Regions from separate parts of the Xanthomonas indica genome, predicted to be linked through region 2. Evidence: predicted binding sites of a transcription regulator. Region 2 holds the regulator's gene; each other region holds the start of a gene.
The links. The regulator HrcA, encoded in region 2, represses chaperone genes, less so after heat shock. The targets are predictions, from matches to a motif close to TTNGCACTCNNNNNNNNNGAGTGCNAA.

Region 1: the regulator HrcA is predicted to act here: its motif matches at 1,155-1,181, upstream of rpoH (RNA polymerase sigma factor RpoH).
Region 3: the regulator HrcA is predicted to act here: its motif matches at 1,169-1,195, upstream of Q7W82_RS04805 (co-chaperone GroES).

The regions. Positions count from the first base shown of each region.
Region 1 is NZ_CP131914.1:4,778,129-4,780,391, forward strand. Features, by position in the region: gene Q7W82_RS20395 (trimeric intracellular cation channel family protein) at 1-138, shown strand, start outside; gene rpoH (RNA polymerase sigma factor RpoH) at 266-1,144, opposite strand; gene ung (uracil-DNA glycosylase) at 1,365-2,096, opposite strand; gene Q7W82_RS20410 (response regulator) at 2,125-2,263, opposite strand, start outside.
Region 2 is NZ_CP131914.1:3,391,401-3,393,663, reverse strand. Features, by position in the region: gene recN (DNA repair protein RecN) at 1-409, opposite strand, end outside; gene hrcA (heat-inducible transcriptional repressor HrcA) at 521-1,579, shown strand; gene grpE (nucleotide exchange factor GrpE) at 1,745-2,263, shown strand, end outside.
Region 3 is NZ_CP131914.1:1,121,786-1,124,048, reverse strand. Features, by position in the region: gene groL (chaperonin GroEL) at 1-684, opposite strand, end outside; gene Q7W82_RS04805 (co-chaperone GroES) at 832-1,119, opposite strand; gene Q7W82_RS04800 (endonuclease) at 1,400-2,263, shown strand, end outside.

The DNA.
Region 1 (2,263 bases), 1.4 Mb from region 2:
GTGGTCGCCGCGGCGCAGGTGCTGCACCTGCCGCAGCCCTGGGGCCTGGCCGTGGGCGCGGTGCTGTGCTTCGGCCTGCGCTTCATGGCGATCCGCTACGGCTGGCACCTGCCGGTGGCGCGCCCGCCGGAGGCGTAGCCCGGCCGCTGGCGGGGTGCGCTTGCGCACTGCGCAGGCGCCAGTCCGCGGTGGCGCCCAGCGACAAAAGGAAAGGCCCGGCAATGCCGGGCCTTTTCGCGCAATGCAAACGATCGTCGCGGGCGGATCAGGCGACGAACAGCGCCTTCATCTTCTTTAGCGCGTTCGCCTCGATCTGGCGGATGCGCTCGGCCGACACGCCGTACTCGTCGGCCAGTTCCTGCAGGGTGATCTTGCTGTCGGCATCCAGCCAGCGGCGCTTGATGATGTCGCGCGAACGCGCATCCAGTTCCGCCAGGCCTTCGCGCAGCAGCTGCAGCTGGTTGTCCTCGCTGTCGGCGCGCTCATAGGCCTGCGAGGGATCTTCCTCGTTGGCCATCAGATACGCGGCCGGCGACGGCGGCGCGTGGTCGTCGTCCTCGTCGGACGGCGCATCGAAGCCGATATCGCGACCGGACAGGCGCGACTCCATCTCCAGCACCTCGCGCTCGGACACGTTGAGGTCCTTGGCCACCGCGGTGACCTCGGCCGCGTTCATCCAGCCCAGACGGGTCTTGGACTTGCGCAGGTTGAAGAACAGCTTGCGCTGCGCCTTGGTCGTGGCGACCTTGACGATGCGCCAGTTCTTCAGGATGTACTCGTGCATCTCGGCACGGATCCAGTGCACCGCGAAGCTGACCAGGCGCACGCCCATGTCCGGGTCGAAGCGCTTGACCGCCTTCATCAGGCCGATGTTGCCTTCCTGGATCAGGTCGCCCAGCGGCAGGCCGTAGCCGTTGTAGCCGCGGGCCACGTGCACCACGAAGCGCAGGTGGGAATGGACCAGTTCGCGGGCCGCGTCCAGGTCTTCCTGGTCGCGATACCGCACCGCCAGTGCATGTTCCTCGTCGGACGTCAGCACCGGGATCTGGTGCACGGCGCCGATGTAGGCATCCAGCGAACCGAGCGGACTGGGAATCGGGAGGTTGTTGGCAACCAATGCGTTGGTAGTAAGAGTCTGGCTCATAGGGCTCATCTTAGCAGTCTACTAATTGGACTGCTGGGTACAGTAAAAAGTTCCTGTGTTCTGTTTATGCAACATTCGACTCAGGAATGGCACTGCATCACAAGCCATTGAAACAATCGGGGTCGGCATCATCGTCCCGCTATCTGACCGCCAAACTAGCATTCGGTTCGCGAAAATGGCGTCCACGGCCGGCGACAGCGCCGTTGCGTCCACCCGGGGTTCAGGCGCCGCGCAGGGCCGCCTCCAGTTCGGCGCGCGGCGGCAGGCTCCAGTCGATCGGGGTGGCGCCGCGCCGCCGCAGGTACTCGTTGGCCGCCGAGAAATGCTTGCAGCCGAGGAAGCCGCGGTGCGCCGACAGCGGCGAGGGGTGCGGCGCCTTGAGCACGCGGTGGCGACGGGTATCGATGACCTTGCCCTTGGCCTGGGCGTAGCTGCCCCAGAGCAGGAACACCAGGCCCTCGCGTTCGCGGTTGAGGGTCTCCACCACGTGGTCGGTGAAGCCCTCCCAGCCCTTGCCCTGGTGCGCGCCAGCGCGGCCTTCCTCCACCGTCAGCACCGCGTTGAGCAGCAGCACGCCGCGCTGCGCCCACGGCAGCAGGCAGCCGTGGTCCGGCCGGCGGATGCCCAGGTCGTCCTCGATCTCCTTGTAGATGTTCAGCAGCGACGGCGGCACCGGCACCCCGGGCAGCACCGAGAAGCACAGCCCGTGCGCCTGGCCATAGCCGTGGTACGGGTCCTGGCCGAGGATCACCACCTCCACCCGCTCGAACGGGGTGGCGTCGAAGGCGGCGAAGATCTGCCGCCCCGGCGGGAATACCCGCGCACCGGCGGCCTTGCGCTGGCGCAGGAACGTGGCCAGCTCGCGCATCTCCGGGCGCAGCAGCCAGTCGCCGACCTGCGCCTTCCACGACGGCTCCAGTTGGATCCGGCTTTCGTCTTCGTTGTTGCTCATCGCTTCCAGGCTCGGGACATCACATCGGTCAGAAGGTCACCGCGATCTCGTCGAGCCGGGCCAGGCGCAGCTGGAACAGCACCTTGGTGACCAGCAGGCGCTCTTCGATCGGTTTCTGCACCAGGTCGTTGGCGCCGGCGCGCAACAGCTCGGACTGGGTGTGCGGG
Region 2 (2,263 bases):
GCGAGAGCAGGGCCTGGTGTTCGTGCTGGCCGTGGATCTCGACCAGGTGGCTGGCCAGTTCGGCCAGTTGCGACAGGGTCACCGGGCGCCCGTTGATCCAGGCGCGGGAGCCGCCGTCGGCACGGATCACCCGGCGCAGCTGGCACTGTTCCTCGTCGTCGAGTTCGTTCTCGCGCAGCCAGGCGCGGGCCTGGGCGGGGGCGACGAACTCGGCCGACAGCTCGGCGCGGTCGGCGCCGTGGCGGACCACGCCGCTGTCGGCGCGCAGCCCGGACAGGAAGCCGAGCGCGTCCACCATCAGCGACTTGCCGGCGCCGGTTTCGCCGGACACCACGGTCATGCCGGGGCCGAATTCCAGTTCGGTGCCGCGTACGACGGCGAAATCCTTGATCGAGAGATGTCTGAGCATGGGGTCTGCATCCGGAGCCGCGCAACGCTAGCATGCGCGGGTAGGTGGGCCAATGACTTGCCAAGCCGGCGTGCAGACATTATCTAAGGACCAGTCTCACGGGTTGATTCCATGCGCGCTTCCCCGGTCCATTCCAGCCTCGATCCGCGTGCCCGGCAGCTGCTGCGCACGCTGATCTCGCGCTACATCCGCGACGGCGAGCCGGTCGGCTCGCAGACCCTGGCCCGGCACGCCGGGCTGGACGTGAGCCCGGCGACGATCCGCAACATCCTGGCCGACCTGGAGGACGCCGGGCTGCTCAGCTCGCCGCACACCTCGGCCGGGCGCGTGCCCACCGCCACCGGCTACCGGGTGTTCGTCGACAGCCTGGTGCAGATGCGCCCGCCGGCCGAGGGCGAGGTGGCGCGGCTGCGCGCGGAGATGGCCAATGCCGCCGGCACCCAGGCGCTGCTGGGCAGCGCCTCGGAACTGCTGTCGGCCATGACCCACTTCGTCGGCGTGGTCAGCGCGCCCAAGCGCGAGCAGTTCGCGTTCCGGCACATCGACTTCGTGCCGCTGGACGCGCGGCGGGTGCTGGCGATCCTGGTGTTCGCCGACAACGAGGTGCAGAACCGCGTGATCGAGCCGCGCAAGGCCTACGAGCCGGCCGAACTGGAGCGGGTGGCCAACTACCTGAACCGGCATTTCGCCGGGCGTGCGCTGGCCGACATCCGCGCCAGCCTGCTGCGCGACCTGCGCCATGCGCGCGACGAGATGGAGCAGCTGCTGGCGCACAGCGTCGAGCTGGCCGAGCAGGCGCTGGCCCCGGCCGGCGACGACATGGTGCTGGCCGGGCAGACCAAGCTGATGGGCGTACAGGACCTCTCCGACCTGGAGCGGTTGCGCGAACTGTTCGAGGTCTTCGCCAGCAAGCGCGAGATCCTGCAACTGCTCGAGCGCACCATCCGCGCGCCCGGCGTGCGCATCTTCATCGGCGAGGAGACCGGCATGGTGCCGCTGGAGAGCGTGTCGCTGGTCACCGCCCCGTACATGGCCGGCGGCCAGGTGCTGGGCGTGCTGGGCGTGATCGGCCCCAAGCGCATGGACTACGACCGGGTCATTCCCCTGGTGCAGACCGCCGCCGACGTCCTCGGCGCCCGCCTGGACCCGTCCCCGCCCGGCGACCGCTGAGCCACGCGCACGGGGCGCCGCCGCGCCATTCGTCAGCCGGCGGTCCCGCCGCGCCACGCCAATCCCCAGTCCCGACGCCCCAATCCCCGGATTCACTTGAATCCGCGCGCACCGCCCACATAGGTGGTCCGGTAAGGCGGGACGCACCCCGCCAGGGACACGGACATGACGCAAGAGCACCCTGAATTCGATTCCGAACACCTGACCGAGGCGCAGCAGCCCTCGACCGATCCGCTGCAGGCGGAAGTGGAGACGCTGCGCAGCGAGCTGGCCCTGGTCAAGGCCGACGCCCTGCGCGAGCGGGCCGACCTGGAGAACCAGCGCAAGCGCATCGCCCGCGACGTGGAGCAGGCGCGCAAGTTCGCCAACGAGCGCCTGCTCGGCGACCTGTTGCCGGTGTTCGACAGTCTGGACGCGGGGCTGACCGCCGCCGGCAGCGAGCCCAGCCCGCTGCGTGACGGCCTGGAACTGACCTACAAGCAGTTGCTCAAGGTCGCCGCCGACAACGGCCTGACCCTGCTCGACCCGACCGGCGAGCCGTTCAACCCGGAGCATCACCAGGCGATCAGCCAGGCCGAGGCCGAGGGCGTCGCCCCGGGCCACGTGATCCAGGTGTTCCAGAAGGGCTACCTGCTCAACGAGCGCCTGCTGCGGCCGGCGCTGGTGGTGGTGGCCAAGCACGAT
Region 3 (2,263 bases), 2.3 Mb from region 2:
GGAGATCTTCTTGTCGTGCAGCAGCACGAACGGGTCGTCCAGGTCGGCCTGCTGGCTCTGCTGGTTGTTGATGAAGTACGGCGACAGGTAGCCGCGGTCGAACTGCATGCCCTCGACCACGTCCAGCTCGTTCTCCAGGCCCGAGCCTTCCTCGACCGTGATCACGCCTTCCTTGCCGACCTTCTTCATCGCGTCGGCGATGATGTTGCCGATCGACTCGTCGGAGTTGGCGGAGATGGTGCCGACCTGGGCGATGGCCTTGTCGTCGGCGGTGGGCTTGCTGATCTTCTTCAGCTCGGCCACGGCGGCCACGACGGCCTTGTCGATGCCGCGCTTGAGGTCCATCGGGTTCATGCCGGCGGCGACCGCCTTGGAACCTTCGCGGATCAGCGCCTGCGCCAGCACGGTGGCGGTGGTGGTGCCGTCGCCGGCGTTGTCGGAGGTCTTGGACGCGACTTCCTTCACCATCTGCGCGCCCATGTTCTCGAACTTGTCGGCCAGTTCGATTTCCTTGGCGACGGAGACGCCGTCCTTGGTGATGGTCGGGGCGCCGAAGCTCTTCTCGAGCACGACGTTGCGGCCCTTCGGGCCCAGGGTGGCCTTGACGGCATTGGCGAGGATGTTGACGCCGCGCACCATGCGCGAACGGGCGTCTTCACCGAAACGGATATCTTTGGCAGCCATGTTGAGTTACCTCGGGAATAGGGAATGGAGAACAGGGAATAGGCAGATCAAGAGCGGGCGGTCGGGACGAGAAGGAAATCGCGGGCGAAGAAGGCGCCTGACCGATTCCCGATTCACCATTCCCGATTCCCGCGATCGGCGGCGCTGTTAGCCGACGATCGCCAGCACGTCGTCTTCGCGCAGCACCTTGTACTCGACGCCTTCGGCCTTGTAGCTGGAACCGGCGTACTGGCCGTAGATGACCTTGTCGCCGACCTTGAGCGCCGGGGCGCGCACGCTGCCGTTGTCCAGCGGCTTGCCGGCGCCGACGGCCACGACTTCGCCCTTGGTGGACTTTTCCTTGGCCGAATCCGGGATCACGATGCCGCCGGCGGAGATTTCGTCGGCTTCGATCGGCTTGACTACGACGCGGTCGTGAAGCGGCTTGATGCTCATTGAGAGAGACCTCTTAAGTGATTGATTGGTCTAGGAAAGGCCGGCGATGTTAGCACTCGCCCATGACGACTGCCAGCAACGCTCGCGAAAAAACCCGGTAGCGCCGGGATGCGCCTGATGTAGTGCCGTGGCCGGCGCTTTCAAGGGCTGCGGGCAAAAAATTTTTGCCGAAGACGTGCCTTGCGTGCCAAGCAGTGACCGAATCCCGTCACAGTGTCACAGAGGCAGGCTAGGCTGAGCCCGGACCCAGGGGGGGATCCGTCACCAAAAGGAGTTGTCGATGAAGCCATCCGCCGTTGCGCTGCCGCTGGCCTGCCTGCTCGCCCTTGCCGGGCCGGCCCAGGCCGCCGTATTCATCAATGAATTGCATTATGACGATGCCACCGCCGCCGGCGACACCGGCGAAGGCGTGGAGATCGTCGCCACCGCCGGGGAGAGCCTGAGCGGCTACCGCGTCTATCTGTACAACGGCAGCAACCCGAGCTCGGCCACCGCCTACGCCAACAGCGCGGTGCCGGCCGGCAACCTGGTCAGCTGCGGCGGGCAGGTGCGCATCGCCACGGTCAGCTATGCCAGCAACGGCATCCAGAACGGGCCCAACGATGGCCTGGCGCTGGTCGACGGCAACGGCAAGGTGGTGCAGTTCCTCAGCTACGAGGGCAGCATCACCGGCGGCGGCGGCCCCGCCGCGGGCATGACCAGCCAGAACCTGCCGGTCAGCGAGAGCAACAGCACCCCGGCCGGCACCTCGCTGCAGCTGCGCGGCAACGGCAGCGCCGCGGCCGATTTCAGCTGGAGCGAGAGCGCCACCAGCACCTTCGGCGCCTGCAACAACGGCCAGACCTTCGCCGGCGGCAGCAGCAATGCCGCGCCGACCGTGACCGCCACCACCCCGACCCAGGGCGCCACCGACTTCCCCGCCGCCGGCGACCTGGCGGTGACCTTCAGCGAGGCGGTGAGCCTGGCCAGCGGCGCGTTCGGCCTGAGTTGCCAGCAGTCCGGCAGCGTGGCGCTGACCTACCCCAGCAGCGGCACCCAGTTCGCCCTGTCCACCAACACCGCACTGAAGGCCGGCGAGAGCTGCACCCTGAGCATCGTCGCCGCACGCGTGAGCGATGCCGACGGCGCGCATCCGGCGCAGGAC